One region of the Ruminococcus sp. J1101004sp1_RTP21198st1_B9_RTP21198_201120 genome, then DNA from elsewhere that is predicted to be linked to it. Evidence: riboswitches for the same ligand, from Rfam matches in the RefSeq annotation. Region 1 holds a riboswitch; the other holds the start of a gene.
The links. Region 1 has a riboswitch for FMN ahead of ribD (bifunctional diaminohydroxyphosphoribosylaminopyrimidine deaminase/5-amino-6-(5-phosphoribosylamino)uracil reductase RibD). Riboswitches for the same ligand answer to the same signal wherever they lie in the genome.
Positions count from the first base shown of each region.

Region 2: it holds a riboswitch for FMN, as region 1 does, so the genes downstream of both, AB5618_RS12430 (ECF transporter S component) here and ribD (bifunctional diaminohydroxyphosphoribosylaminopyrimidine deaminase/5-amino-6-(5-phosphoribosylamino)uracil reductase RibD) in region 1, are expected to answer to the same signal.

Region 1 covers NZ_JBCOMI010000021.1:46,516-62,241, reverse strand. The annotation lists gene AB5618_RS14575 (Lrp/AsnC family transcriptional regulator) at 140-598, shown strand; gene AB5618_RS14570 (Fic family protein) at 678-1,724, opposite strand; gene AB5618_RS14565 (hypothetical protein) at 1,907-2,113, opposite strand; partial or broken gene AB5618_RS14560 (hypothetical protein) at 2,154-2,342, shown strand; gene AB5618_RS14555 (HAD family hydrolase) at 2,460-3,110, opposite strand; gene ribE (6,7-dimethyl-8-ribityllumazine synthase) at 3,126-3,599, opposite strand; gene AB5618_RS14545 (bifunctional 3,4-dihydroxy-2-butanone-4-phosphate synthase/GTP cyclohydrolase II) at 3,629-4,846, opposite strand; gene ribE (riboflavin synthase) at 4,865-5,518, opposite strand; gene ribD (bifunctional diaminohydroxyphosphoribosylaminopyrimidine deaminase/5-amino-6-(5-phosphoribosylamino)uracil reductase RibD) at 5,500-6,627, opposite strand; FMN riboswitch at 6,903-7,017, opposite strand; gene AB5618_RS14530 (class I SAM-dependent methyltransferase) at 7,490-8,296, opposite strand; gene AB5618_RS14525 (class I SAM-dependent methyltransferase) at 8,321-9,136, opposite strand; gene AB5618_RS14520 (ABC transporter ATP-binding protein) at 9,153-10,886, opposite strand; partial or broken gene AB5618_RS14515 (ABC transporter ATP-binding protein) at 10,888-12,659, opposite strand; gene AB5618_RS14510 (TetR/AcrR family transcriptional regulator) at 12,770-13,384, opposite strand; gene AB5618_RS14505 (ECF-type sigma factor) at 13,624-14,052, opposite strand; gene AB5618_RS14500 (metal-dependent transcriptional regulator) at 14,453-14,872, opposite strand; gene AB5618_RS14495 (ABC transporter ATP-binding protein) at 14,884-15,726, opposite strand, start outside.
Region 2 covers NZ_JBCOMI010000016.1:88,240-103,965, forward strand. The annotation lists gene AB5618_RS12415 (Tex family protein) at 1-1,797, shown strand, start outside; gene AB5618_RS12420 (DUF1294 domain-containing protein) at 1,903-2,166, shown strand; gene AB5618_RS12425 (mechanosensitive ion channel family protein) at 2,283-3,191, shown strand; FMN riboswitch at 3,286-3,423, shown strand; gene AB5618_RS12430 (ECF transporter S component) at 3,607-4,242, shown strand; gene AB5618_RS12435 (NUDIX hydrolase) at 4,314-4,928, shown strand; gene AB5618_RS12440 (hypothetical protein) at 5,015-5,509, opposite strand; gene rsxC (electron transport complex subunit RsxC) at 5,900-7,864, shown strand; gene AB5618_RS12450 (methylenetetrahydrofolate reductase C-terminal domain-containing protein) at 7,866-8,486, shown strand; gene AB5618_RS12455 (methylenetetrahydrofolate reductase) at 8,528-9,406, shown strand; gene AB5618_RS12460 (MATE family efflux transporter) at 9,718-11,439, shown strand; gene AB5618_RS12465 (AraC family transcriptional regulator) at 11,579-12,481, opposite strand; gene AB5618_RS12470 (DUF6783 domain-containing protein) at 12,478-12,642, opposite strand; gene AB5618_RS12475 (sugar MFS transporter) at 12,740-13,921, shown strand; gene AB5618_RS12480 (S8 family serine peptidase) at 14,108-15,019, shown strand; gene AB5618_RS12485 (hypothetical protein) at 15,074-15,244, opposite strand; gene AB5618_RS12490 (TnpV protein) at 15,367-15,726, shown strand, end outside.

The DNA.
Region 1 (15,726 bases):
CAAAACGCAAGTTTTAAATTACGTTATGAAACAATTATATGTAGCTACAGCTGCTAAGTCAAGCCCGCGTTTACTTTCAGCTAAATAAATGATATGATATTTAATATCCGGAGGATATTATTTTACAGGAGGGACACTTATGTACCTGAACGGTTTAGATGAACTGGATCAGAAAATCATCCAGTTGCTTATAGAAAATGCACGTATTTCTTACTCTGATATCGGTAAAGAAACCGGTATTTCCAGAGTGGCAGTAAAAGCCCGGATTCAGGCTCTGGAGAAACAAGGCATAATTGAAGAATATACAACTATAATAAACCCTCAAAAGATCAGCGGTGCTGTTTCATGCTATTTTGAAATCGAGATAAAACCAGACCATCTGTCGCAGGTGACAGATATATTACATAATAATGATACTGTCACGCAGATTTACCGTGTCACAGGAAGAGACAAGCTGCATGTACATGCCGTTGCTTCATCAAATGATGAAATGGAACACTTCCTGCACACAGTCATTGATACACTTCCCGGCGTTATCAGCTGCAGCTGCAATACGATCTTATCACGTATTAAAGATATTAAAGGATTACGGCTATAGAAGCCGACATAAAAGGCAATGATTTTTGCTAAGAAAATGCCGGTTTTGACTGGCAAATTTATAAGCTACTTTCATATTTTTAAACACGGACATAACCAGTAGATGGACCTGCACCAACTTTTGCGATATACCCACTCTTAACCAGATTCGTCAAAGTCCTTTCCACGGTAATTTTGCTTATATCAGGACAAAGCTCCATGATTTCTTTCTTTGTAATTTTGCCAACCTTGTTATCAATAACCGCTTTAATTCTATCAGGCTTAGAAAGACTCCGATGCTTCAAATACTCTACACGGCTTTCGAATTCATTGTATGCTTTCAACATGATACCCAGATAATATTTAACAAAAGGCTCATAGCTGTTTTCGCCCTCATGCCAGCCAGTAGAACTTGCTTGAAGGGCTTCATAATATGTTTCTTTTGTCTTTTCAATCAGCATTTCCATACTGACATATTTTCCAACGATGTATCCCGCCTTGTAAAAAAGCAGTAAAGTGAGCAAACGGCTCATCCTACCATTTCCGTCATTGAAAGGATGAATGCACAGAAAGTCCAGAATGAACATGGGAATCAAAACCAGTTTATCAATGCGGTCAGCTTCCCATGCTTCAAGGAAGCGAGCGCAAAGTTCTTCCATCGCTTCAGCAGTCTGAAATGCGGGAACTGGAATAAAACGTGCCTTCTGATGACCCTCGGCATCTGTTTCTGCAATTACATTATCGGAATTCTTATAACTTCCACCAGCAGATCCCTGTGAATAGGAGTACAGATCTCGATGTAACTGCAAAATAATGTTCGGTCTTGGGTTGATATATTCATAACCTTCGTAAATTGTGGAAAGTACTTCACGATAACCAGCAATTTCCTGCTCAGATCGGTTGCGGGGTTCTGCTTTTTGACTTACCAATTCTTCCAAACGCTTATCGCTTGTAAATATACCTTCGATTCGGTTGGATGCTCCCGTACTCTGAACCAATGCAACTTCTAAGAGTGTTTTCAATTCATCTACATTGGCTTCGAGAAATAATTCCTGTTTGCCTTTATGTTCATGAATGCTGCTAACCATCTGAACAATTTCAGGTGTTAACAATTTTTCAGGACTTACAATAAAATCAAAGTCTCTCATAGGAATCTCCTTCACTTCAGATTTATTTCCATCATTCTATCAACAAATGATGGAGATTTCAATAGATTTGATGGAGATAGAATATCCATATACACAATAAATATCCTCATTTCATCCATATATTATATCGTTTTATGGATTGTTTTTTCATTAAAATTACACTATTTTTTCACTATTTTTCATTACTTCATCGTTTTCGCCAACGAATTGAGCAACGCCCGCCTCTCTGGATTCAGATTCTTTTTCTCATAAAATGCTTCTTTAAAAAGCTCTGCATTTTTCCTTTGGTCATCATCCGGAATATGAGAGTACGCATCCGTAATCATATTGACCTGTGCATGGCCGGAATCACCCTGTACTGCTTTGATATCAGATAATGGTACACACAAGCACGGAAAACACTTTATGCAAAATCTTCCACAGTAAAATCTATAAATGATCCGCAAAGGCAAAGGAAACCGACAGTTTACCATGTTTGGAATTATGGCAGTTCTTTTAGGAAGTGGAGATGCATTCCATCTGGTTCCCCGTGCAGTAGCGCTTTGTACAACTGGACTTGAGAACTTTACTGTACAGATGGGGTTAGAAAAGTGGATTACCTCTATCACTATGACTATCCTAAAATCATCCCCGCCTCAGAATTTGCAACAAGTTGTTGCAAATTTTCTATATCCTTTTATTTTACAGAAGTACTTATTTTTAACTTTTTTCCTTCAGATTTTTATATTGCAAAAATCATATCACCATCTGCAGTATATCCTCTATATGTTCTGCATAATAATCAGCCCCATTCAGTTCCCCTTTCTCACCATATCCATACAGGCATCCTATAAAAGGGCTTTTGCAGGACCTGGCACATTCCAGATCCTGTCTCCTGTCTCCGACTACCAGATAAGGGCCACTATATTCCCGGATGATTTCCTGCACAATTTCTGTCTTTGGACGGAATCTGTATGATTCACAGTCATAAAAACGATCAAACCATCGTTCCATCCCAAATTCCTTCCAGTGTGCCTCACGATATGAAGCTTTACAGTTACTTAAGATCACAAGGTGATATCCCCGGTTCTTCAAAGCTGTTAGCATCTCCTCTGCTCCCGGATACCACACTGCCTTATGTTTCCTGATCTGTCTTACCATCAGATCTCCTACCATCCTGCTTGCCTGCTCTTTATAGCTCTGATCCAGTTCCGGCAAAAATGTATTCCACATCTCCTTACTGTTAAGTCCCAGCCAGCCGGCAATTTCCACCGAGCCTATCTCCCGTTCTTCGGTAACCTTCTGTTCTGTCAGCCACTGATAGGTTTCACGAAATGCCGGTTCATAGATTCCAAGGGTATGATGGATCGTTCCATCATAATCGAATATGATCGTTTTTGTCATCATTTATTTTCCTGTCTTTTAGAGCTGCTTCATCAGATTGACCATCTCAATCGCAGATAATGCACAATCATAGCCTTTATTTCCCGCTTTGCTTCCTGCACGCGCAATAGCCTGCTCGATATTTTCAGTCGTGATCACTCCGAATAAAACCGGGATTCCTGTTGCAAGTTCAACCTGTGCGATTCCCTTGGCAGATTCATTACACACCAGATCATAATGTGAAGTATCTCCACGGATGACAGCTCCAACGCAGATAATTGCATCATATTTTCCTGACTGTGCCATCTTCTGTGCTGTAATCGGAATCTCAAATGCTCCCGGTACCCATGCTGCAGTAATGTTCTCTTCTTCTACTCCATGTCTTACCAGTCCGTCGACTGCCCCTCCCAATAATTTATTCACAATAATTTCATTGAATCTCGCTGCCACGATACCAACCTTCATTCCCTCCGGTGCTACTACTTTTCCTTCTACTAAATTGATCTGTCTCATTTTTTCTTCCTCCTGATATTTGCTGTTTTTTATAAATTTATTTCTTTAAAAATATGACCCATCTTTTCCTGCTTCGTCTTCATATACTTCCGGTCATACTTTTGTGCCGGAATCTCCAGAGGTACTCTCTCATTGATCTTCAGTCCGAATTCGCCAAGTCCATAGACTTTATCCGGATTATTTGTCAGTAATCTTAATGATTTCACACCAAGGTCTGACAGTATCTGTGCCCCGACCCAGTACTCTCTGAGATCCGGTGCAAACCCTAACTTCACATTAGCCTCCACAGTATCGTATCCCTGCTCCTGAAGCGCATATGCTTTGATCTTATTGATCAGTCCGATTCCTCGGCCTTCTTGTCTCATATACAGAATAATTCCTCGGCCTTCTGCTTCTACCTGGCGCATCGCTGTCTGCAGCTGCAGGCCACAGTCACATCTGAGCGATCCGAATGCATCCCCTGTCAGACACTCCGAATGTACCCGGCAAAGCACATCCTCACCATCTCCCAGATCACCTTTTACCAGTGCCAGATGATGCTCTCCTGTAATATCATTGATATAACCATACATTTTAAAATCACCGTACTGCGTTGGGAGGTTTGCAACGGCTTCCTCCTTTACATGCTTTTCATGTATTCTTATATAATCCTGCAGATCACGGATCGTAATAAATGTAAGGTTATGCTCTTTTGCCATTTCCCATAGCTGTGATGTACGCATCATAGTTCCATCTTCTTTCATAACTTCACAGCACACGCCGCATTCTTTCAGTCCGGCAAGTCTCATAAGATCTGTTGTTGCCTCTGTATGGCCATTTCGTACCAAAACCCCGCCTTTTCTGGAAATAAGCGGAAACACATGTCCCGGTCTTCTGAAATCCTCCGGTTTTGACTGATCATCCACACACTTCATGATAGTATAGGAGCGCTCTTCCGCAGAGATACCTGTGGTTGTATCTGCGTGATCTACTGCCACGGTAAATGCTGTACTGTGATTGTCCGTGTTCTCCGCAACCATCGGCGGAAAGTTCAATCTCGCCGCAATTTCTGCACTCATCGGTGTACAGATAAGACCCTTTGCATAGGTCGCCATGAAATTAATATTTTCCCTGGTCGCAAACTCTGCCGCACATATCAGATCTCCCTCATTTTCTCTGTCCGGATCATCTGTGACCAGAACTATTTTTCCTTCCTTAAGATCCCTAAGTGCTTCTTCAATTGTGTTGTACTGATAATTTTGTGACATAGTGTATATCCTCCTGTTCTAAAACCCGAATTCTTCAAGAAACTCCATCGTAATTCCGGATTCTTTTTTCTCTTCTTCGTTTTTTCTGATGCCAAGCAGTTTTTCTACGTATTTTCCGATCACATCATTTTCCAGATTAACCAGATCCCCCGGCACCTTTTCCAAAAGAGTGGTTTCTTCTCCTGTATGTGGAATGACCGACACCTGAAAACCAGCTTCATCAACCCTTGCAACTGTCAGGCTGATCCCATCAATACAGACGGATCCTTTTTCCACGATCAGATGCAAAATCTGTGGCGATGTCTCAATTGATACCCAGATGGCATTTTCTTCCCGGAGCATGGAACGTATCACGCCAGTCCCATCAATATGGCCGCTTACTATGTGTCCCCCGAACCTGCCGTCTGCAGCCATTGCACGTTCCAGGTTTACCTGGCTTCCGGCCTTGCAGCTGCCAAGACTGCTTCTTCTGATCGTCTCTGCCATCACATCGGCAGTAAATCCGTCCGGCTGAATCGACGTAACTGTCAGACACACACCATTCACAGCGATACTGTCACCGATCCTTGTCCCTTCCAGGACTTTCCGGGCTTTCACTGCCAGGATCCCTGATTCCCCTGTCAGCTGTATATAACGGACTTTTCCTTTCTCTTCTACGATTCCTGTAAACATGATTCCTCCTGTTTTTTATCACACACCTGACATTTTATCCGGATATCCTTACCGATCTGACAGATATCTGTATATTTCAGTTCCACTGCTTCAGACGGCAGTTCAACTCCAATACCCTCTACCGGTGTCTTCCCAGCCACACCGCCAAACAGCTTTGGTGCCACAAAAGCCTGTACTTCCTTTACAATTCCAGCTCGCAGTGCACTGTCATTTAACGTACCTCCTCCCTCCAGGAGGATGCTGTCAATGCCTCTGTTTCCAAGATCTGCCATCAGCTTCTTAAGGTCTATCTGATTCTTTTCGTCGGGACAGTAAATGGTTTCAACTCCCATGGTATGTAATATTTTTATTTTCTCTTTTGCATTTTTCTGTTCTGCATAAGCCACGATCGTCCGGTACTTTTCCGCACTTTTTACAATCTGACTGCCCGGCGGGATCCTGAGCTTACTGTCACACACAATCCTAACAGGACTTTTCCAGCCTTCTACCCGGACGTTTAACATCGGATCATCTGCAAGCACAGTTCCAATACCAGCCATGATTCCCATGTACTGATGCCGCATATGCTGTACTTCTTTTCGTGCAGATTCTCCGGTGATCCATTTTGATGCTCCTGTTTTCGTTGCGATCTTCCCATCCAGTGTCATGGCATACTTCATTACCACATAAGGGGTCTTCGTAGTAATATAATGGAAAAACACCGGGTTCAGCTGATCACATTCTTCTCTCATAAAATCTTCAACTACTGTTACACCGGCTTCCCTTAACATCTGTACACCTTTTCCTGCCACTTTCGGATTCGGATCTCTGGAACCGATCACCACTTTTCTGATCTTCTGTTCAATGATCGCTTCCGTACATGGAGGTGTTTTACCATGATGACAGCAAGGCTCCAACGTGACATAAATCACCGCACCTTCTGCTGATTCTGTAAGAGAAGCAATTGCATTACGTTCCGCGTGAAGTTCTCCATACTTTTTATGATAGCCTTCCCCGATGATCTTTCCGTCTTTTACGATCACTGCCCCTACCATAGGATTGGGATTCGTCCAGCCTTCTCCTTTTTTGGCCAGTTGAATAGCCCGAAGCATATATTCCTGATCCGTCATTTCTATTCCTTCTTTCTTATTCCTGTTCTTTGCCTGGGCTACGCCGAGGCTTTTAAACATGTGCAATCGGATTCACAGACAAGTGAATGGTATAGTTATTTCGAAAACGATGTACCAGATACAAAAAAGCCTGCAGAAATATCTGCAGGGTGGAATTGATCTGTTACATATGATTGATAAATGAATGTCTGATTTTCCTATATAAAAAGCTCTGAAATGGATCATCATCTCAGAGCTCTGATACTACATTCATTCATACAAAAAATCAACTGTACTATCATCTTCTTCCATCCAGACTGTACTGTCGGCCCCGGAATCTCACCGGATCATGCCTCTCGGCTCGCGGGCTTTACCGCCGGTAGGGAATCTCACCCTGCCCTGAAGATATCTTTTTGTTTATTTTAATACTTTATCTGTTGTTTGTAAAGCAGAATTTTTATTTTACTTAGTTTACTGATGGAGATAGAATATCCATATACACAATAAATATCCTCATTTTATCCATATATTATATCGTTTTATGAATTGTTTTTTTATTAAAATTACACTATTTTTTCACTATTTTTCATTACTTCATCGTTTTCGCCAGTGAATTGAGCAATGCCCACATCTCTGGATTAGCCAATACTTTTGCCAGAAGTTCCGGATCGACTTCATCAGCAACAGAACCGTCACAAGCAACCAAACGATAACGGTTTCTGTATAGAGTTGGTTGAAGCTTCTGGTTAAAGATTTGCAAAAGTTCCCATAGTGCATTATCTTTTAATTTTGCACGCTGGTGATAGAAAGCGGCTTTTGATGGTGTTTCATCAGTGCGTCCGAAAAAATGATAAAGTTCTCTCTCTCTGATATTGTATATCCACTATAGTTTTAGATGTATCATCTTTACCATCTTGAATTGATCAGAAACTGTCATACTGACCTTTGTGGATAGCTTTAAGCCATTTTTAGGGATGTAACGATAGTATGGTTCCTCCGCAATCACCTTCACATTACCCCCGATCTTTGCTGCCAGTTCTTCCGCTGAATCCACATAAAAGAACATTTGTGCATCGGCATGGCCGACCTGTTTCATATATTTTTTCTTCATCATGGTCATTCCTCTTTTGTTCACCGTATCAAAAACAACTTCCATATTTCCAAATTGCCCAATCATACGCAGAAGGGCAATGACCTTATGTTCCTCAAAATAATGAAATAACCCGCCTGCAGTAACGAGAATAGGAGCATCAAGTACATCATTGCGAACTTTTTTGATCCAATCCTTTGCAAAGGCATCCCCGGAAATATATAATTCCCTCTCTGGTTCGGGAAGAAGTCCCCGCCGGTATTCGATTACATGAGGCAGATCCACGGCATACCAGTGTGTCTTCCCGTTATCACATCGGTGATAGGTTGTCTCCAGACCACAGCCCAGTTGGACAATCACACCGTCCGGTCTGCGTTCCAGAAAAGACCGAATAATCCGATCCATATTAGCAGACCGGGAAGCAGAGGCCAAAAGCGTATACTGGTTCTGCATATTCTGTTCAATCAAGTCTAACGGCAGCCTATTTTTCAATTCCAATGCCTTTTTATCATATAAAATTTGCGAGCAATGCTCACTAGCATAAATTCTTCCCAGCATAGGGACAAACAGGGTATCCTCCACGACTCCTAACTTGGACATAGCCAAACCTCCTGTTTTGATACATTACTTTCTGCCGACAAGCAGCCGGGAAGACCCCAGCATCATCATGGCAGCCCGACGGTGGGAGCCAAAAGCTTCCTGTGCAGTGTCAACGAGTCGTACTTCCTCATACCCCATATCCCGCAGTTTCTGCGCAAAATCTTCCATGTCACCGTACATCTTTTGTTTCATATCATCGTTAAGTGCAAAGACGCCGCCTTTTTTCAATACCCGCAGGCTTTCCAGCAGCAGTTTCTGCATATCAGCACCCATAACATTGTGATAGACATAGTTGCTGATGACTACATCAAAACTCTCATCAGGAAAATCCAGCTGCTTCGCATCACCGTGCTGAAATACACAGCGGGAAGCCACGCCCTCACTGGCAGCATTCTTCTCGCAGAGTGCTTTGCTGTAATTGTACACAGCGCCCCAGTAATCAACACCGATCACTTTTGCTTTCGGCCATGTCAGAGCTGAACGGATTGTCAATGCTCCGGAGCCGCAGCCTACTTCCAGAATCTTCCCCTCGCCGTCATAGTCCAGATGAGAAAGAACGACTCGATGAACCTGTTCCATGATTCCGCCACCGCCAAAGGCATACTGCCGCCTGATCCATGTGATCCAGATCAGCAAAACCAAAAGTGCGATTGTGATAACAGTAAACAGAACACCAAGAACAGCGACATGTAATACATAAAAAGAGAGGACAGCCAGCACAGCGGTCAAAACTCCGATTCCGCCAATGATGTAAAAGACAGGGTTGGACATCCAGCTTCCATAGTCTTCTCCGTGGGTACCAAGTCGGATATTTTCCTGCTTACAATGGTTCTTGTTCATTACATTTCCTCCTTCTTTACCCAAGTTTCCAATTCTGGCTTTCTGTCTGCAGTTTTACCATATGGGCATATACACCATTCTTTTCTTCCAGATCCTTTGGTGATCCTTCTTCTGCAACTGTACCATCAGAAAGGACAACGATCTTATCTGCTCCGGCTACGGTACGCATCCTGTGGGCGATAACCAGAACGGTTTTATCTGCGATCAGACGGGAAAGGGCTGTCTGTATCAGAGTTTCATTCTCCACATCCAGGGAAGCAGTAGCTTCATCCAAAAGAATGATCGGCGCATTTTTCAGAAATGCACGGGCAATAGAGATGCGCTGGCGCTCTCCGCCGGAAAGTTCACAGCCATTTTCCCCGATATTGGTATGCCATCCATCTGGTAATTTTTCTGCAAATTCATCTACATTGGCAAGTTTCGCAGCCGCAATGACCTGTTCATCTGTGGCGTCTTTGTTTCCGATTCGGATATTTTCCAGAATCGTATTGTCAAACAGCGTAACATCCTGGAATACGATGGAATACAGAGAAAGCAGTGTTTCCGGGTCTATTCGGGATACATCCATGCCTCCCACGGTAATCTTTCCTCTGTTAATATCCCAGAACCTTGCTGCCAGCCGGGATACGGTTGTTTTTCCGCCGCCGGACGGGCCCACCAGAGCCGTAACCTCTCCCTGCTTTGCCGTAAAGGAGACATCTTTCAATACAGTTTCTCCGGTATTATAGGCAAACCCGACATGGTCAAAGACAATATCATACCCCTGATTGGAAAGCCTATCACTGCCCTGCTGGATGGGATGATCGAGAATTTCATTCATACGGGCAATGTTGGTTCGTGTACTGATGACTGCCGCAAGATTCTGGAGTGCGCCCTGCAGAGGGTCATATAAACGGGATACTACCAGAAGGAACATAAAGAATGTAAGCACGGAGAGGCTCCCTTGCATGAGCAGAACAGCTCCCACCAGTGCAACCGTTGCAATACCAAGCTTCAGCACCAGTGACGCGGAAACCACAAAAGCAGCAAGACCAAATTCATTGAGAATGGAACGATACTCCACAGCACGGATTTTCTTTTCCAGACCTTTTAAATATGCCTGCTCCGCATTGTTCGCTTTCAGGTCACGAACTGTTTCAATACACTCCTGTATCCCGTCTGCGCAGGCCATCTTCACATCCATGGCTTTCTGATTCAGATTTTCCTGAATCTTTGCGGAAAATCCCACAATCGCAAAGGCAACCGGCAGAACCCATAAGGCAGCCAGTGACATTCTCCAGTCCGTAAAGAGCAGACCGATGGAAATCAGGATCGTAGAAATGATTGAACCTGCAAGCTCAGGGATAAAATGTGAAAAACTCTGCTCCAGGAAGGTGCAGTCCGCCATAATGGTACTGGTAAGATCGGCTAAATCCTTTTTCCCGAAAAAAGAAAGGGGGATTTTGCGCAGATGCTCTGCCAGAGTAATACGGCGGATGCCGCTTTCTTTGTAAGTGGCAAAATAGGTGGCATTGTATTGAAAGAAAGTGGTCAGCAGTATCAGGCCGATACACACCACGCAGCCTGCCACATAAAATGGAATTTTCCCACCGGGAACACCCCCGTTCATCAGATCGCTGACCAGGTAATATAAAAGTCCCACCGGGAACATAAAAGACAGATTCTGAAGGACACAGGCCAGGCAGCCTTTGATTAGGTCTTTTGCTCCCTGTTCAGACAGGGCATATTTTTTCTGCAGTTTTTTGATCATATCACTGCACCTCCTTTGTTACCTTCCATTGTACGGAAGTCTGGTAATTTTTCCACATACGGCTGAAAATGCCGTCTTTTGCAAGCAATTCACGGCTGTTCCCGCACTCGGCAACCTGTCCGTCGCAAATGACAAAGATCTGATCCACATTTGTTACGGTAGAAAGCCTGTGGGCAATCATAATCACCGTCTTTCCCTCGGAAAGTCTTGAAAAAGCAGCCTGTACGCGCTTTCGTTATCCGGGTCAGCAAAGGCAGTGGCTTCATCCAGAATGATGATTGGTGCATTTTTCAGCATTACACGGGCAATGGCAATTCGCTGCTGCTCGCCGCCGGAAAGATAGACACCTTTTGTACCGATGACCGTATCCACACCCTGTGGGAGTTTTTCCAGAATATCATCGCATTGGGCGTGATGAAGGGCAGCCAGAACTTCCTCACGGGTAGCTTCCGGTTTCCCCATACGCACATTTTCCAGAATGGATGCCTTGATCAGACGGCTGTTCTGAAATACGAAAGACACTGTGTTCATGAGTTCCTCTTTCGGGATGTCTTTCACATTAACACCACCGATTTTTACCATTCCGCTCTGTGGATCAAAGAATCGGGAAATCAGGTTGGCAAGGGTTGTTTTTCCACCGCCGGATGGGCCTACAAAAGCTACCGTCTGTCCTGCAGGAATGGTGAGTGAAATATCTTTTAATACTTCTTTTTCTCCATCATAGCTGAAATGAATCGATTTCAGTTCCACGGAAGCATTTTGCGGATGCATAGGATGTCTGGTTTCCTCCAGAGGCTTCAAATGCAAAACGCTGTCAATTCTCTGTAAAGCGTCATCTACGATCATGGCATTTTCACTTTGGAACATGATGCGTGTCAGTGTAACAGAAATAACCGGTGTAATGATAATATAGAAAATGAGATCCAGTAAAAAACTGGAAGTCACACCCTCTTGCGTAAGCAACAGTCCTCCGGCGATCAGTGTGGCAAAAACTCCGTTAATTGCAGCTGTATAGAACATCATCGGTGTCCGAAGCTGCTTAGTATAAGCAATCACCCATACTTTATACCGGTCAATGGAGTCTTTAAACTTCTTAAAGGAAAAGATCGTCTGGCCAAAAGTTTTTACCACCGGAATCCCGCGGACATACTCTACCGCTTCATTGGACATATCATCCAGCGCATTCTGGTATTCTTTCATCTTTTCCTGCATCTGCTTTCCGGTCATTGCCATCATGATCAGAAACCCCAGCACAACCGGAACAAGGCTCAATAGTCCCAGTCTCCAGTCAAACACGAACAACAGCACCAAAAGACCGCAGGGGGTTGCAATGGCATTGGCTCTGTCGGGAAGCTGATGGGCGAGATAGGTTTCGGTGGCTGCGCTGGATTCGTTGACAATCTTGCGCAGTTTTCCGCTGCCAAAACTCTCGGCAAACCCAAGAGGAAGCTTAACAATATGCTCCATGGTCTGGATACGCAGGTTTGTGGCGATACGAAATGCTCCCAAATGGGAACACATCAGCCCTGCTATGTAGACAAGCACCGCTATAACCGCAAACAATACTGCCATCCAGCCATTACCGGTCAGGTTCTGTGCCTGGCCAAAATTCGGTGCCACCTCCAATACTTCCTTGATCATTTTCCAGATGTAATAGAAGGGTACCAGAGCAATCAGGGCACTGATTGCAGAAAGCACCCAGGAAGCATAGGTCAGGTACTTATGGCTGCCTGCAATTTCCAGCAGGCGTGATAAATTGGATTGTTTTTTCAAAAAAATTCCTCCTTTTCTTTGTGTTTATGATAAAGAGAACACGTCTATGTTCTTACAATATCCGAATTTAGGTTAGCAGTAGCTAACTGTCAAACAAAAATTATAAGGCATTACTGCCCCATAATTTTCATCCATCCTGCTGTATAAAAGGCGCGCATTTCTCTAACGTAGTTTTCGGCATCTTTTAGCGGCATTTCATGAATGATCAATTCAAAAAAAGTATGAAACATGCCGGTGATCAGAATATGCTCCAGCGAAGGATCGATATGGGGAGAGGGCCTTCCAAGCTTCCTTAAAACCTCCTGATAGGCATGAGTCCCTTCCACTTCAATCTCCACCATTTCATCAATTAGCCCGGCAAATTTTGTTCCTTCCGAACAGACAAGGATCAGTTTACATTCCTCTAAATGCTCATACGCATAATGAAGAATATCGTACATGCAGATTCCCGAAATATCACTCATGACTTCCGGCTGTCTGGCAGCTGGAAGTTCAGCAAACTCCTGCTGTGCCTTTATAAAACGGTTGCGAATATATTCATAATGCTCACCAACGATGGCTTCAAAAAGTTCTTCTTTACTTTTGTAATATCCGTAAAAGGCTCCGGTAGTCATTCCCACGGATTTCACAATATTCCGCAGGGAAGCGTCTTTATATCCTTTTTCTAAAAATTCTGCTTTCGCTGCCCGATGGATATTTTCTAAAGTCGTTCCATTTCCGTTTATTTTGCACACCTCCTATATAACAGTGCTATATAACACTGTTATAATTTTAATCTTTAAAAAAGATTTTGTCAAGAGCAACAAGAAATAGTTGCATAAAAACAGCAATCCAAACATCATTCTGCACTTTATTACTGATAAAATTTTTAAATACTGGTTTTGACAAAAGTTTTATTTTTTCTAACTAAAATGATAAGCAGGGTGGAGTTTGTTATCACACCCTGCTTTGTGATTATAATGAATTATTCAAAGATCTTCTTCACTTTTTCTTTCAGCCTGTCCATGCGTCTGTAAACCGCCTTTTCGGTAATCTTCAGATACCTGGCAATTTCATGAGTGCTATACCCCTGGATCTTCATCAGAACGATCTGCAGGGTAAGCCTGTCCACTGTGATCAGTACATGATACAATTCCTGATTTTCAATATGATCCAAAAAATCCTGTACTGTTTTCGGTTCTGCCTGATCTGTGGATGCTGCAACAGTATCAAGGTATGTACCTGTTTCCTGCACACGTTCATAATATCGTCTGTCTGAATTAAATGCCTGACGGTCATAAAGACGGATTACTTCAATTATATCTTCAGAAACACCGCTGTCTCTTAAAATCTTTTCTTCTTTCTCTTTCCAGAGCTTCCATTTGCGCTCTGCTTTTCCATGGTTATATGCCATTTTCCTTACCTCCAATCTGATTTGTTTGAACATTCAGATTGGAAAGGGTGGAGAACGGCAGCCAATACCGGAAGAAGCCTTGTCCTTTTTCCCAACAAATATCGACAAACAAAAAACCGCAAAGGCTGTTAAACCTTTGCGGCAGTGAGAAAAATAAGAACTACGTTGTAGATATAAAACTTCTACATTAGGGGCGTGAGAGTGCCACCAACAGCAGAAGATTTTTTTGACAGGCTATCCTCATTCCTGTATGAAATTATGTAGGTAGTTGCTGCTGTGGATAAGCAGCGGGGCGGCTGAAGCAGACCAGCACATAAAAAATCCCTCCAAACTCAAAACGGGTTCAGAGGGAAGATGTGTAATAAGGCATGATGAAGCCGCCCACCGAAACACCGTTTTTTTATTCGGTGGGCTTATCCTTTATCTCTTTTGACCGGGCAGAAATCTCGTTTTCCTGCTTTCTAAAAACCGCCTCTTTCAACCTTTCAAAACTTTCATTACTGATCACATGTTCTATCCGGCAGGCATCGACTTCTACAGTTTCAGGATCAACACTTGCTGCGATAAGCTGTTCCGTAAAGAAGCAATGACGTTCATAAATCTTTTCGGCCACCTCCCGGCCTACATCGGTCAAATGGAGAAAGTGATCTTCATCCATTGTGAGAAAGCCGCCATCCTTCAGAGTGTTGACCGCCACACAAACACTCGGTTTTGACACTCTCATGTGCCGGGCAACATCTACGGAGCGCACCATGCCAAGTTTCTTATGGAGAACAAGGATGGTTTCCAGATAGTCCTCCCCGGACGCATGAAGTTTCATCGCTACCTCCTTTACTGCACCAGTTTCCAGCCGATGGCCTCCTGTCTGGCCGTCACAAAGTCGGCATACAAGCCCTTCTGCTGGATCAGCTCCGCATGAGTGCCGCTCTGGACAATGTGAGCATTGTTTAACACGAGGATTTGATCAGCGCTGCGAACGGTTTTCAGGCGATGGGCAATCATAATAATGGTCTTGTCATGAGTCAGTGCCTCGATAGCCCGCTGCAATTCGTCCTCATTCTCCGGGTCAACGCTGCTAGTTGCCTCGTCCAAAATAATGATAGGCGTATTTTTCAGCATGGCGCGAGCGATGGAGATGCGCTGCTTTTCACCACCAGACAAAGTGCCGCCGCCCTCGCCGATCACAGTATCATAACCCTCCGGCAGAGCAGAAATAAAGTCATGGCAGCAAGCCTTTTTCGCCGCTTCAACCACCTGCTCATGGGTGGCGTCCGGGCAGCCAAACTTGATATTATTTTCAATCGTATCTGCAAACAGGTACACGCTCTGGAACACCATCGAGATATTCTTCATCAGACTGTCCAGTTTGAAATCCCGTACATCTTTGCCGCCAACCGTAATTCTCCCGGCGTCTACATCCCAAAACCGGGCAATCAGGTTGCACATAGTCGTCTTGCCAGAACCGGACGGGCCGACAATGGCAGTGGTCGTTCCGGCAGGGATCGTAAAGCTGACATGATCCAGAATTTTTCGGTCTGCATAGGAAAAGTCCACATTATCAAATATAATTTCCGAGGATGCCGGAACCACATCCGCCCCCTTTTCATCCATGACCGGCGTATCGTCAATAGAGTTTGCCGTATCCATAGAAGCCGCCAGCATTTGCAGCAGGGA
Region 2 (15,726 bases), on a different contig from region 1:
CCGCTGGCAAATATTATTATGCTTCAGATGACAGGCAAGTCCATCGAGGAAGAAGCAGAAGCCTTTGTTTCCGAGGAAAAAGAGGTTGCTTCTGTGGCAGATGCCATTGCTGGTGCAAAGGACATTATTGCAGAGCATATTTCCGATGAGGCAGATTATCGAATCCACATCCGTGATCTTACTGCAAAAAAAGGAACCATCAGTTCTACGGCAAAAGATCCGGAGGCACAGTCTGTATACGAGATGTATTATGAGTTTGAGGAGCCGGTGAAGAAGCTGGCTGGACATCGTGTGCTGGCGCTGAACCGTGGTGAGAAAGAGAAATTCCTCACTATCAAGGTAGCTGCACCAGAAGAAGATATTCTTCGTTACCTTGAGAAGCAGGTGATCACCCGAGACAATCCATTTACTACACCGATTCTGAAAGAAGTGACAGAGGACAGTTACAAGCGTCTGATCGCTCCTGCAATCGAGCGCGAGATCAGAAGTGACTTGACTGAGAAGGCAGAGGACGGAGCCATCAAAGTATTTGGCAAAAATCTGGAGCAGCTTCTCATGCAGCCTCCAATCGCCGGACAGACTGTCCTTGGATGGGATCCGGCCTTCCGTACAGGCTGTAAGCTGGCCGTTGTAGATCCTACTGGAAAAGTTCTGGATACCACAGTTGTTTATCCAACTGCTCCTACTAACGAGAAGAAGATTCGCGCTGCGAAGGATACAGTAGAAGCTATGATCAAGAAGTATGGCATTTCCCTGATTTCTGTTGGAAATGGTACTGCTTCCAGAGAGTCTGAGCAGGTTATTGTTGATATGCTGAAGGAGATTCCGGAAGCGAAGGTTCAGTATGTGATTACAAATGAGGCAGGTGCTTCTGTTTACTCTGCAAGCAAGCTTGCTACAGACGAATTCCCAAATTTTGATGTAGGACAGAGAAGTGCTACCTCCATTGCAAGACGTGTGCAGGATCCTCTGGCTGAGCTGGTTAAGATCGATCCGAAATCCATTGGTGTAGGGCAGTATCAGCATGATATGAACCAGAAGAAGCTTGGCGAGGCTCTGACAGGTGTGGTTGAGGATTCTGTAAATAAAGTAGGTGTGGATTTAAATACTGCTTCTGCTTCCCTTCTTGAGTATATTTCCGGTGTTTCCAAGGCTATTGCAAAGAACATTGTAATTTACCGTGAGGAGAATGGCCGTTTCACAAGCCGAAAAGATCTTCTGAAGGTTGCGAAGCTTGGACCGAAAGCATTCGAGCAGTGCGCTGGTTTCATGCGTATTACAGGCGGCTCCAATCCTCTTGACGCGACAAGCGTTCACCCGGAGAGCTATGAGGCGGCTTCCAGGCTTCTTGAGAAACTGGGATATTCCGCTGAGGATATTGCAGGAGGCAAGCTTGCCGGACTTTCCAGACAGATCAGGGATTACAAGAAGACTGCTGATGAACTGGAAATTGGAGAGATCACTCTTCGGGATATTGTAAAAGAGCTGGAGAAACCGGCACGAGATCCGCGTGATGAGATGCCGAAGCCGATTCTCCGCACAGATGTACTGGATATCAAGGATCTGAAAGAGGGTATGATCCTGAAAGGAACTGTCCGCAACGTAATCGATTTCGGAGCTTTTGTTGATATCGGAGTTCATCAGGACGGACTTGTTCATATTTCCCAGATGAGTGAAAAATTTATCAAACATCCGTTGGAAGCTGTAAGCGTTGGAGATGTTGTGGAGGTTCGTGTTCTCGGTGTGGATGAGAAGAAGAACCGGATCAGCCTTTCTATGAAGGGATTAAATAAATAAAGAGAAGAGGGAAAACATTATTTCTCTTGCCATTGCCTTGTAGAAAGCCTTTTTCAAACACGCTTTATAGCGTGTTTGGCAGGGAAATTAGAGAGTTGGATTAAAATGTTAGAAAATATTCTTGTTGTATATCTGGTTTTCGTTAATATTGCAGCATTCGGGATGTATGGCATCGATAAACAGAAAGCCATCCGGAAACAGTGGCGCATCCCGGAAGCCCAGCTTCTTGCGGTGGCTGCCATTGGCGGTTCCGCTGGAGCTCTTCTTGGAATGCAATTTTTTCATCATAAAATCAGAAAATGGAAATTCCGTCTGGGTGTGCCGTTAATTCTGGCAGCGCAGTTGATACTGTGGAGAGTCTTGCAGTAGACGGTGGATAATTTGTTTCCAAAATGAATTTCCGGTGGAAAACAGGACGAAATTGTTTTTGGATAGCAAGAAACAGAATTGTTTACGGGAAAGGACTGAAAAAAGGAGATGGGAATTTGGAAGGACAGGTTATAGAGAATGCAGTTCAGGAGACTGTCCAGGAAACAGTGGATAAAGTAAGCTCCAACTGGGATCAGATCAAGGCTTACTTTAACGGTCATATTCCGGATTTGATCAGCTTCGGAATGAAAGTGGTTCTTTCTATTGTAGCTTTTTATGTGGGAACAAAGCTGATCAAGTGGCTGCTGAAAGTTGCGAAGCGTTCCATGGAAAAGGCCGGCATAGACATGGGGGTTGCCCAGTTCATCTGTTCTTTTGGAAAATTTTTGCTGTATCTGATTCTGATTTTTAATATAGCTACTAATTTCGGTGTGAAGGAATCTTCAGTAGCAGCTCTTCTGGGAACTGCCGGCGTTACCATTGGTCTTGCTTTGCAGGGCGGTCTGGAGAATCTGTCTGGCGGCGTTATGCTACTTTTGTTTAAGCCATTTCAGGTAGGAGATTATATTATACAGGATCAGGCTGGTGGGACGGAGGGAACCGTATATAAGGTTGAGATGTTCTATACGACCCTGATCACCATTGACAATAAGCATGTAATCATTCCAAATGGAAAATTATCCAACAGCACCATTATCAATGTAACTGCGCAGAATTTGCGTAACCTGGAAATCAAAGTGGGAATTTCCTATGATTCTGATATTAAGAAAGCAAAAAAGCTTTTGCAGCACATTTTACAGGAAGATCCCGGAACCAAATCGGACAAAGACATGCTGGTCTTTGTAGACGAACTTGCTGACAGCGCCGTAGTCATGGGGCTTCGCGTCTGGGTTCCCACCGATAAATACTGGAAGATCAAATGGCGGCTGAATGAGAAAATCAAAGAATCTTTTGATGCCAACGGAATTTCTATTCCGTATCCGCAGATGGATGTGCATGTTGTGGAGGCAAATAAAGACAAATGATAATAGATATATAATAGAAAATATGAAATAAATGTACAAATAGATTTCCTATTGAAATTATCCTATTTCTATTGTATAATCCACCATGAAAAGAAAATTTCTTCGGGGCAGGGTGATCGAAATCCTTGGAAATCGAAATTCCCTACCGGCGGTATAGTCCGCGACCCGCTTTGGCGGCTGATTTGGTGAAATTCCAAAACCGACAGTAAAGTCTGGATGAGAGAAGAACGCGCAGAATATTTAGATCGGTTGATTTTTTTGTACGTGCTCATTGCCCCGGAAGAGATTTCGGGGCTTTTTATGTGGTGATTTTAACGTTACTGGTGAACAGTAACCGTTACTGTTTACTGGTAACATTTTAATCCCATACTTGCAGAAATTTTCTTTAAATATTATAATTTAAGGAGCAATGAGTATGAGCGAACAAGTAATCAAAAATGGAAATGTAATGGAGCGAAGCCGCACCAGAACCATTGCCCAGGTAGCAATGTTAGGCGCTGTGGCAGGTGTGTTGATGAATTTTGAGGTACCGCTGCCATTTCTGGCACCGTCCTTTTATCAGTTGGATTTCTCTGAGATTCCAGCACTGATCGGTTCTTTTGCAATGGGACCTGTAGCAGGTATACTGATCGAACTGGTGAAGATTCTGGTACATCTGGTAACTAAGGGAACTATGACAGCAGGCGTTGGTGATGTGGCAAACTTCCTCTTTGGCTGTTCTTATGTAGTTCCAGCCGGACTGATCTATCGTTATCAGCATAAGAAGACAAGAACACATGCAGTGGCAGGTATGGCAGCTGGTGTAATTCTTACCACAGTGCTTGCATGCTTTGTAAACGCATTTGTACTTCTTCCTGCATACGGCAAGGCATTTGGAATGCCGGTACAGGCATTTATTGAAATGGGTGCAGCAGTACACAGCGGTGTAACCAACCTTCTTACTTTTGCAATTATGATCCTTGTACCATTCAATTTATTCAAATACACATTAACCTCAGTGATCGTGTTCTTTATTTATAAAAGAATTCGTGTGATTCTTCGCGGTGACTGATTCTCTGTTCCTTGGTGAGATCTAGATAGACCTCTGACCAGAACAGCAAGAACTGACGAAAAGAGGTTCCTATGGGAAAAATCAACAGCATTACCAAACAGACAGATAATCGTTATGTAAACCTTTATAATGTAAAAGCCACCAGTGTGCACAATACCCCGGTAAACTATTTTGTGTCTTCCCGTGCAAAAGATGTAGACAGCTTGAAAATGGTGACACATAAGAACAATCCGGACGGTGTGATCATTTATAGCATTTATGGCGAAAAACATGACAAAGTGGTGTTGATTCGCCAATATCGTTATACATTAGGCGATTATATTTATGAATTTCCAGCTGGTCTGGTAGAGCCGGATGAGAATTACCATGAAGGCGCAATTCGTGAAATGTACGAGGAAACCGGACTGAAGCTTGATCCCATTCCGGTAGCAGAAGCTTACCAGAAGCCTTATTTCACTACTGTAGGAATGACAGACGAGTCTTGTGCGACTGTATATGGATATGCCAGCGGCGAAATCAGTTCCAAGGCACAGGAAGATACGGAAGAGATTGAAGTGATTCTGGCGGACCGCGAGGAAGTGAAGCGGATTCTGAAGGAAGAGAATGTAGCGATCATGACGGCATATATGCTGATGCATTTTCTGGAAGATAAGGAACCATTTGGATTTTTGAATAAGATCAGATAATAATAAAATCCCCGGAAATCCGGGGATTTTATTATGTAGCAGGAAATTCTGTTGGAATTTCCAAGCCCTGCCGGGCAGGATTCTTTTTATTCATAGTATTCAATATCCTGATCGGAGGTATCCTCCGTATAGTTTCCTCCGTTATCGGAACCAGAACCATCTCCATTATCAATATAATCCCAGTTCTCATCGTTATCTTGTCCGGAATCATCGGAGGTATCTTCTGTATAATCCGGAATATCGGAAGTGTCACTTCCTGAGCTATCTCCAGAATCCTCAGTAGGATAAGTGATCTGGTCGCTTCCTGAAGAATCACCGCCAGAAGAATCATAGCTGTTATCGTAGGAACTATCTCCCTGGCTGTAATCGTAAGTCTCGTCATAATTACTGTCCTGACTGTAAATTGGAAATTCTTCCTGCTGTGCAGCTTCCGCTTCTGCAGCTGTTTCAGGAGCCTCTGTTAATGTGGTCTTGGCAGTTGGTACTCTGTTTTCTTTGGGAACGACTACGGAAATTCCCACCATGGCCACACTGAGCAGAATCGCAGTGGATGCAATGTGGAACTCATCTCTGTATTTCATAAGCTTTACACCTCGTAAGTATCTTTCATTAATGATTCAATGTTCTATGCTGAACGGAATCATAATATTTCTTTTAACGATATTCAACAGATATTCCCATTATAACATATCTTCAGATGATTTTGTAAAAATAGTATCGTTTTTTACAATACATATCCATTCCCATAAACTATAATACGAACAACTTAAGAAAAAGAACCAACAATGAAAAAATAAAACATAATTTGAAGGCAGAATAGTCACAAAGACTGGATAAAATAGTCAGTTTGTGTTAAATTATAAAGGAAAAACAGTAACTTATTTATCTGCTTTTATAAGTTTTTTTGTGGAGGGAACGGATAAGAACAGATAGTATAAGAATATAATTTCTATTATAAGGAAGGTGAGCAATTGGAAAATTATACTAAGTACAAGCTGAAAAGCAGTGATGAGCTTGCATCAGTGCTGAGCGGCAAGGACAACCTGTTTGTGATTGCCTGTAATAAGTGCTTTAAGGAATTTGAGACGGTTGAGGAACCGGATTGCGATGAATTCCTGAAGTTTGCTGAGGAGCAGGGAAAGACTGTCACAGGTAGTGCGAAAGTTGATTTCTTATGCAATAAAATGCACACAGAAAGAAAATTGCAGGATCTGCTTCCGGAAGGAACAGAGAATGTGGTAGTAATTTCCTGTGGTCTTGGTATTCAGACTGTTGCAGATCTGGCAGGTAAGCCGGTTGTTGCTGCAAGCAATACCCTTAACTACAGAGGTCATCATGGCATGGCACTTACCAAGAAGAGCTGTGATGCATGTGCACAGTGTTATCTGAATATTACCGGTGGTGTCTGTCCCATCGTTGACTGTTCCAAGAGTCTTGTGAATGGTCAGTGCGGTGGAGCAAAGAATGGAAAATGCGAAGTAGATCCCAATAAGGACTGCGCATGGGAGAAAATTTACCAGAGACTGGCGAAACAGGGACGTCTGGAAGAATTCCTCAATCAGCCCGTACAGGTTCGTGATTTCTCCAAGGTTAATTTCAAGGTGATCAATGATTATGTGAAATCAATCAGAGAAAACAGACTGGATGGTTATTATGGTGGTGTTCATCCGTCAGAGCGCAAGGAATTCAGTGAGCACATTGCTCTTAAGAAGTTCCCGGATCCGAAGACGGTTGTAATTTCCATGTCTCAGCATCTGGGTGCTCCGGCGAATCCAATCGTTCAGGTTGGTGACACTGTAAAAGTCGGTCAGAAGATCGGCGAAGCTGCCGGATTTATCAGCGCTCCTGTGCATTCCAGCGTAAGCGGAACGGTAGTTGCTGTTGAACCTCGTATGCATGGCACAAGAGGCAGTGAAGTGATGGCTGTTGTTATTGAATCGGATGGAAAAAATACTCTGCACGAATCCGTACAGCCACATGGAGACCTTGACAAGCTTACTCCGGATGAAATCATTGATATCATTCGTGAAGCAGGAATCGTTGGTATGGGTGGTGCAGGTTTCCCGACCTGTGTCAAGCTGAAACCGGCGAAACCAGTTGATACCATCCTTCTCAATGGATGCGAATGTGAGCCGCTTTTGACAGCAGACCACAGAGTACTTCTTGAGTATGCAGATGATATTATTTTTGGTCTGCGAGCAGTTCTTAAGACAACCGGTGCCCAGAAGGGTATCATTGTTATTGAGGATAACAAGCAGGATGCCATTGAATTAATGCAGGAAAAAGTTGCTAATATCGGAGATATGGAAGTATTTGTTGCCAGAACCAAATACCCACAGGGCGCTGAGAAAACTCTGATCAAGCGTGTTATGGGCAGAATCGTTCCAAGCGGCGGTCTTCCGGCAGATGTTGGCGTTGTAGTAGATAATATCAGTACAGTAAAGGCAATTTCAGATGCGATCCAGACAGGAATGCCTCTGATTGAGCGTGTTGCAACTGTTACAGGTGAGAAGATCAAGAATCCTGGAAACTTTATCATCAAAATTGGTACAAGTGTAAGAGAGCTGATCGACTACTGTGGTGGATTTACAGATGAGGATGTTCTGGTTAAGATGGGCGGACCTATGATGGGATTCCCTCTGAATACACTGGATGTACCTATGATGAAAGGCTCCAACGGTATCATTGCAATTGATACAGATGAGACCAAAGAGCAGCCATGTATCAAATGCGGACGCTGTGTAGATGTCTGTCCGATGGAACTGTCTCCGCTGTATTTTGTAAAATATGCCAAAGACGAGAACTGGCAGGGCATGAAGGACATGAATGTTATGGATTGTGTTGAGTGCAGATGCTGTCAGTATATCTGTTCTTCCAAGATTCCGATCATCGACAGTATTAAAGCCGGAAAAAATGCAGTAAGGGGGATGAAGTGATATGTTGATTACCCAGTTAAAAGCAAAAGAAGCAATCACATCACTGACAGCCGGAAAAAAAGTTTTCATTATTAACTGTCATGGATGTAAAGAGGTACATTTTCCGGAAAAAGAAGCTGTTGAACTTCAGAAGGAGCTTTCCGCTGAAGGAAATGTGACAGGAATTATGACTACTGATTATATTTGTAATCCGGAGAACATGGAGCTGCGCCTTCAGAAACATATGAGCAAAATTCAGGAAGCAGATCTGGTTCTTGTATTTTCCTGTGGTGTTGGCGTGCAGACAATTTCTGAATATCTGGAAGATAAGATGGTCTGTGCTGCCTGTGATACATATCCGGTACCTGGTTTCCAGGGAGTGACACCATTAGAATATAAATGCGATCAGTGCGGTGAGTGTTATCTGAATCTGACAGGTGGAATCTGCCCGATCACAGCATGTTCCAAGAGCCTTGTGAATGGTCAGTGCGGCGGTTCCAAGAATGGAAAATGCGAAGTGGACAGCGAAATGGAGTGTGGATGGGAGCGTATTTACAGACGCCTGAAAGAGATTGGACGCCTTGATGTGCTGAAATGCCCGACACAGATCCACAATTTTGCTACAGATGATGAAGTGAAATAAAAGGTTAATCCTAAATTTTTAATGATTGGAGCAAATATAATATGAAAATGAAAGAATTATTCGATCGTGGTGAATTTGCAGTTTCAGCAGAAGTAGGACCGCCGAAAGGAATCCATGTAGATGAGCTGGTAGAAGAAGCCAAAACATACCTTACAGGTGTTCATGCAGTTAACGTAACAGATAACCAGTCTTCTGTTATGCGTCTTGGATCTCTTGCAATGTGTAAGGTTCTTAAAGATGCAGGCATGAATCCCATTTTCCAGCTTGCGTGCCGTGACAGAAACCGTATCGCTCTGGAGTCTGATCTTCTCAGCGCAGCTATGTTCGGTATTGACAATATTCTCTGCCTTACTGGTGACCATACCAAGATGGGTGATCATCCACAGGCAAAACCGGTCTTCGACCTTGATTCCGTATCCCTTCTTCACACAGTGAAGCTTCTGGAGTCCGGTGTGGATCTTGGCGGAAACCAGCTTGTTGGAGAGCCTCCGAAATTCTCCAAGGGTGCTGTCGTGTCTCCATGCAGTGATTCTGTTGATGCACAGCTTGCGAAGATGGAGAGAAAGGTTGCAGCAGGCGCTGACTATTTCCAGACACAGGCTGTATTTGAGCCGGAGAAATTTATCAAATTTATGGAAAAAGCAAAACAGTTCGGAAAACCTGTACAGGTTGGAATTATTATTCCGAAATCCGCTGGAATGGCGAAATTCATGAATAATAACGTTGCCGGCATTCATGTTCCGGATGAGATGATCGAGGAGCTGAAGGCTGACAAAGAAAAGACAAAAGCTGGAATTACCGGTGTTGAGATCGCTGCACGTATTATCAAAGAGTGTAAGCCATACTGCCAGGGTGTTCATATCATGGCACTTGGCTGGGAGTCCAAGATTCCGGATCTGCTGAAATTAGCCGAAATCTAAATTTCGGAACTGTTGGAATTAGCTGAAATCTGAATTTCGAATTTGCTGGAAATAGCTGAAATCTGAAATTCGGATCTGCGAAAAGCAGCTGAAATCTGAAAATTAAAATTACACGGGCCGTCTGAAACATGAACGCAGGAATCTGCGTTTGTGGAGGATGGCTCGTTTTTTTTGTAATTTGAAGAGAACTTGCCCGTTTTGTTTCGTAATTGGAAATTATGACGCAATAGAAATAAAAATAGAATTGTTTTAAGGGGAAAGAAACGATATAATTTTATTATTGGAAAATGATGGGGCAGGAGGAAAATTATATGGAAACAAACTATGCCAAAAGTGCATACAGAACCTTTTTATTCTGGGGAGTATGCTCTTCTCTTGGGGTTACCGTATCCACCCTTGTGGACGCAACCTTGGTAGGAAATTTTATAGGCAGTACCGGATTGGCTGTGGCGAACATTGCTACACCGGTATTTCTGCTTTATTTACTTATGGGAATCACCCTAGGCGGCGGTGCAGGCGTCTTAATTGGGAAAAAACTTGGTGAAGCAGATCTGAAAGGTGCAAATCGGGTTTTCGGCTCCGTATTAAGTGCAGGCCTGATAACAGGTGTGCTTTTCGCAGCAGTATCTCTCGTATTTCGCAGCGCATTATGCAGTCTGCTTGGTGCCACACCGGAGCTTTTGCCACAGGCCCTGCAGTATCTGACTGTGGTATTTGCTTTTGCCCCGATTTATGTAGTGTATAATATTCTTTCCATAGCAGTGCGTACAGACGGCGCACCAAAGCTGGCTGCCATTTCTTCAGCTGGCGTTATTGTCACAAATTTAAGCCTGGATCTGCTGTTTATGAAAGTGCTGAACTGGGGACTTGTTGGGGCTTCGGCGTCTTTATGTATTGCGGAAACAGTAGGAACTCTGATTCTGCTTACTCATTTTTGGAACAAGCAGGCGCTTTTAAGCTTTCATTTTCACATTCCCACCTGGAATGAGATCAAAGAATATGTGGAAAATGGATTTGGCGTAGGCTCTGCATTTATTTTTCAGGCAGTGGTTATGCTGGTGTTTAATACCATGCTGTTAAAGGAAAATTTTGAAAATGGCACTTTTTCTGTGGCTGTATTTGGCGTTATTTATACCATGAGCACTATTCCGGGAGCCATGTTTGACGGAGCCGGAGCTGCAGCCTCAACGGTTATCTCTATTTTAGGCGGTGAGAAGGACTGGAAAGGAATGCTGGCAGTGTACCACGATGGACTGCGGATCGTTGCAGCTGCAGGAATGCTTATGGCATTGTTTTTTGCTGCCGGCGCAAAGAATATTCTGGTTTTCTTTGGTCTGAATGATGGCCAGGCATTGGAAACAGCAACAGTGGCGTTTCGTATTTACGCATTAAGTGTGGCTCTGGCAGGAGTGAATGTGGTAACTACATCTTTCTGGCAAACAATAGGAAAGACAAGGTATGCTTCCGGGTTATCTGTTTTACGCAACTTCATTCTCATGCTGGTGGCCGGATTTTTGCTGATTGAGAAAAAGGGTATTGTAGGGCTTGCGCTTGTGTATGTGATAAGTGAGGGAATTTGCCTGCTGCTGGTTTTGGCAATACAGATATTTGGAAAAATAAAAGATTACATAAAAGAAAAATACAGTTTTACCAACCGGGTTTTTGAGGAATATTATCCCATCGAGGAAGGCAGCATGGAAAAAATGTCCCAGAATCTGGAAGGGTTGTGTGATGAATGGAACTTGGATTTTAAGCAGTCGTTTTTTATTCATCTGATCGTGGAAGAACTGCTTCTGAACATTATGAAATTTGGCATCGGCGAAACAGATAAGAAATATTATGTATCTGTAAAAGTAATGGACAACAATGGCGAATGTATACTTCGGATTCGGGATAATGTCAATTCTTACAATCCCTTCGACCTCCGCGGAGATGAGGTTGACCGTGCGGTAATGGAGATGATCAAGAAAAAGGCGAAGTATTATGAGTATCAGAGGAAGCTGGTGTTCAATTATCTTTATGTGACGATCTAGAATGCTGGATGGTTCGATGATCCAGTTTGTGTATGGAATGACACTGGCAGAGCTGATTGGAGCTGCACCGCAGGCGAAACCGATGTATGAAGCTGTTGTAAATGCATTGAATGCGGAATGTAAAATTAACAAATAACAGCTATTTATCCCACTTTTCTTTCCGATATTCTCCAGGTGTCACCTGGTAGTGTTTTTTGAAGGCTCTGCAAAAATAATCTACATTGTGAAAACCGGTTTCGGCTGAAATGGTGCTGACTTTTTTCTCTGTATGGGAGAGTAGGAGGGCAGCCTGTTTCAGCCGATAGTTTATTAGATAGTTAACCGGCGTGATGTGAAGATAGCTCCGAAAAAGATTTAAGGCAGAGCTTTTGCTGATCATAGACTGTGCAGCAATCTCATCCAGGGAAAGATTTCTTCTGTAATTTTCGTGAATAAACTGCATCATCAGCTGGAGTCTTGCGCGGTTTACAGAGAATTGTCCAGTGATTTCCGGTATAGTGGAAAGGTCTGTATGCTTGTATATTTCCAGCCAGAGCTGCTGCATAAGGGCAGAGGTCAGAAGATGGCAGGAAGAACCGGAAGTCTGCGCAGAAATAATCTGCTTCATAAGATCAAGAACTCTGGCCTGCCAGGAAATCTCCCTGCGAAAAATCCAAAAAGGAATATTCGATGAAATGATAGGCTTCACATAATTCTGGTAAATATAGCTGTCTGTAGCTGCAAGGAAAGAGGGCATGCAGAGAAAGTTTGGGATGACAGCATCCACAGGAGAGGAAAAACGGTGAAGGAATTTGGAATTAATAAAAATGCCGCTGTCAGATGGCAGCTCCAGTTGCTTTTCCCCAATCCAGACAGTTACGGTTCCGGATTGAACATACACAAATTCCAGCTCCGTATGCCAGTGCCAGTCTATGCAGTTAAAATCAAACTGGGCTAAATGCTCATAATAGTAGCGAAAGGGATAGTCCTGGCTTCCGTGGGGAATGGTCTCCATTAAATTTTCATCGGTAATAATTTTTGTATATACGTTGGTTTCTTTCATGTCTTGTTTATCCTCAAATCGAGACCTGGAGCCTGTTTGAAAATCATTCCCGCAATCTGCTCGCTCCACTTTGCGGTATATTTTGCAGAAAACCTTTTTCGAACATGCTCTGAGAAGTGCCCCGAAAAATAGAAAATTATTGTTTTTACGATATTATACAATAAAAATCATAAATAATCCAATGAAAAACACAATCAAATATAATATAATCCAATAAGACAAAAATCTTCTTTAAAGAAGAAAAAAGGAGAACCAATCATGCAAAATTACCAGAAAACCAAACGAGCCTGTTATATGGGCTTTATCACCCAGGCCATAGCAGCGAATTTTGCACCTTTGCTGTTTCTGAAATTTCACACAGATTATCATATTTCCCTTGGAAATATTGCACTGATCTCCACCTGCTTTTTCTTTACCCAGCTGCTGGTTGATTTGTTTTGTGCCCGATTTGTGGACAAAATCGGATATCGCGTGTGCATTGTGACCTCTGAGATCAGTTCCGCTTTAGGACTGGTGGGGCTGGCATTTCTTCCGGAGCTTTTGCCAGATCCTTTTGTGGGAATTATCATCAGTGTTATTGTTTATGCTGTTGGAAGCGGACTGATTGAAGTGCTGTGCAGTCCTATTATGGAAGCATGTCCTTTCAAAAATAAAGAGGCGACCATGAGTCTTCTTCATTCCTTCTACTGCTGGGGCTCTGTGGGAACCATTGCAGTTTCCACCCTGTTTTTCGCAGTTTTTGGAATGGACAGCTGGAAGTGGCTGGCAGTTTTGTGGGCAATCGTTCCGGCAGTTAATGTTTACAACTTTGCCACCTGTCCCATCGAACATCTGGTGGATGAAGGGGAAGGCATGAAGATCAGGGAACTGTTTCGTAAGCCTGTATTCTGGATTGCCGTGTGTCTGATGGTGTGTTCAGGGGCATCAGAGCTGTCCATGTCCCAGTGGGCATCTGCCTATGCAGAGGCGGCACTTGGACTGTCAAAGACCATCGGAGACCTGGCCGGCCCCTGCATGTTTGCCATTACGATGGGAATCAGCCGTGTGATCTTTGGAAAATACGGAGATAAAATGGACTTGATGAAATTTATGGCAGGATCCGGAATTTTATGCGTATTCTGCTATCTTCTTGCATCTCTGTCCTCAAATCCGGCAGCAGGACTGATCGGCTGTATTGTCTGCGGATTTTCCGTTGGAATCATGTGGCCTGGCACCATCAGCATTTCCTCTAAGAAATTTCCAGCAGGCGGAACTGCCATGTTCGCCCTTCTTGCCATGGCAGGAGACCTTGGGGGCAGCATAGGCCCTGGAATTGTCGGCCGTGTCACCCAGAATGCCGGAGATAATATCCGCGTGGGTATGGGCGTAGGCCTGATTTTCCCAGTGGTGCTGCTGGTGATGGTTTTTCTGCTGAAAAAGGTGAAAGTAGAGGAAAAATAACTGGGAGTTGAAAGCTCCCACTGACAGGTCGCGAAGCAACTGCGTTCATGAGCAAGTAGCAAAGCGGACCTGGAATGTCCGCTTTACAATCTGATAAGAAGGCCCTGAGGCATTATTTAAAATGGGTTGGCGTAAATTAAAGATAAGTATATTCTGAGTATGCATATGCTGCAAAATGGAGGGAATATGCCAGATCAGAAGCTGAATAATCTTTTGAACCTTGCGCTGGATGCCACAGAAGAGGAAAGAGAGAAATCCCGAAATCTGAATGTGGGGTATGAGAAGCAGACACGAAAGTGGGAAATTATTGTGAAGTATAGTGAGATGGGGATTGCCAATGAGGAAGTTTCTGACGGAATGAAATATGGTGCGGAAAATGATAGAGATTCCGTTGAGATATTACTAGGTGGACCCGAAATCTCCGTGGTCCCTCTCCTTGGCGGGTATGCCATTGTGACGCTTCCTGAAAGTATGCTGGAACAATATTCCCAGCGTCCCCAGATAGAATTTATAGAAAAGCCCACCCGTCTGTATTTCGAAGACCTGTTTTCCAAAGAGGCAAGCTGTATTACCCAGGTGCAGCGCGATGAGCCGGGAAATCTACGGCTGACAGGGCGCGGTGTGTTGATCGGAATTGTAGATTCCGGCGTGGATTACCGTCATCCTGCATTTCTCACAGCAGACGGAAAGTCCAGAATATTGCGTTTGTGGGATCAGAGCATTCCCGGTAATCCACCGGAGGGCTATGCAACAGGAACTGAATATACCAATGAGGAAATTAATGAGGCGTTGTTCCTCTCTGTGCAGGAGGGACGGCGCCTTGTTCCGTCTGAAGATGTAAGCGGTCATGGAACCGCTGTGCTTGGAGTGGCAGCTGGCAGCGATTTTTCCCGTGGGGCAGTGAAACGGGGTGTGGCATATGAAAGTGACCTTCTGGTTGTAAAAATGGGAATTCCAAGACAGGATTCTTTTCCAAGAACTACAGAGCTGATGCAAGGCGTGGATTATCTGGTTCGGCAGGCCATACGGCTTGGAAGATCAATTGCGATCAATTTAAGCTTTGGAAATAATTATGGCTCACATGAACCTTATAATTAAGGGTAAACATAAGAAAACACTGATATTTCCTGTGTTTTCAGGAGATTCAGTGTTTTACTCAGACTCATGCTCGGTTGTCATTCTGGTCTTATAATACTCGGTCAGAATCATATTGATCTGCTGGGAACGTGTACGAAAGTTTTCTTTCGCATCCTTATCAATCTCAGCGACCAGTTCTTTGGACAGAGTAGTATAGACCTGAACATTATTGGAACTGATAGCCATATGGCACCTCCGGTTTCATTTTTAATAGCTTCATTCTACCATATTTCGGTAGGAGGGGCAATGTAAACGGAAAAACAGAAAAGGATTTATTGCAAGAAAGAATTGCAGGAAAGGAATGCAAAATGAAAAAACACATTATGGATGAGAAAACAGGAATCAGCTATACTTTATACGGAGATTATTATTTGCCGGATCTGGAATTGAAAGAGCAGGAAGAAGCCAATTATGGCAAATATGGGATACTTAGAAAGAACTTTTTGAAGGAACATCGTTCCGGGCTGTATTCTTCTTATCTGCTGACTGGTAAATTAACAGAACATTTGAATGAAGTGGATCAGCAGGCAAGAAAAAGGATGGAAGTGCTGGTACGGCAGATGATGGAGAAACAGGAAATTACCGAAGAACTGAAAGCACAGGATCAGATGGCATGGGTTGGTGCAGTCAATAATATTCGGAATGCTGCAGAAGAGATTGTGTGTAAT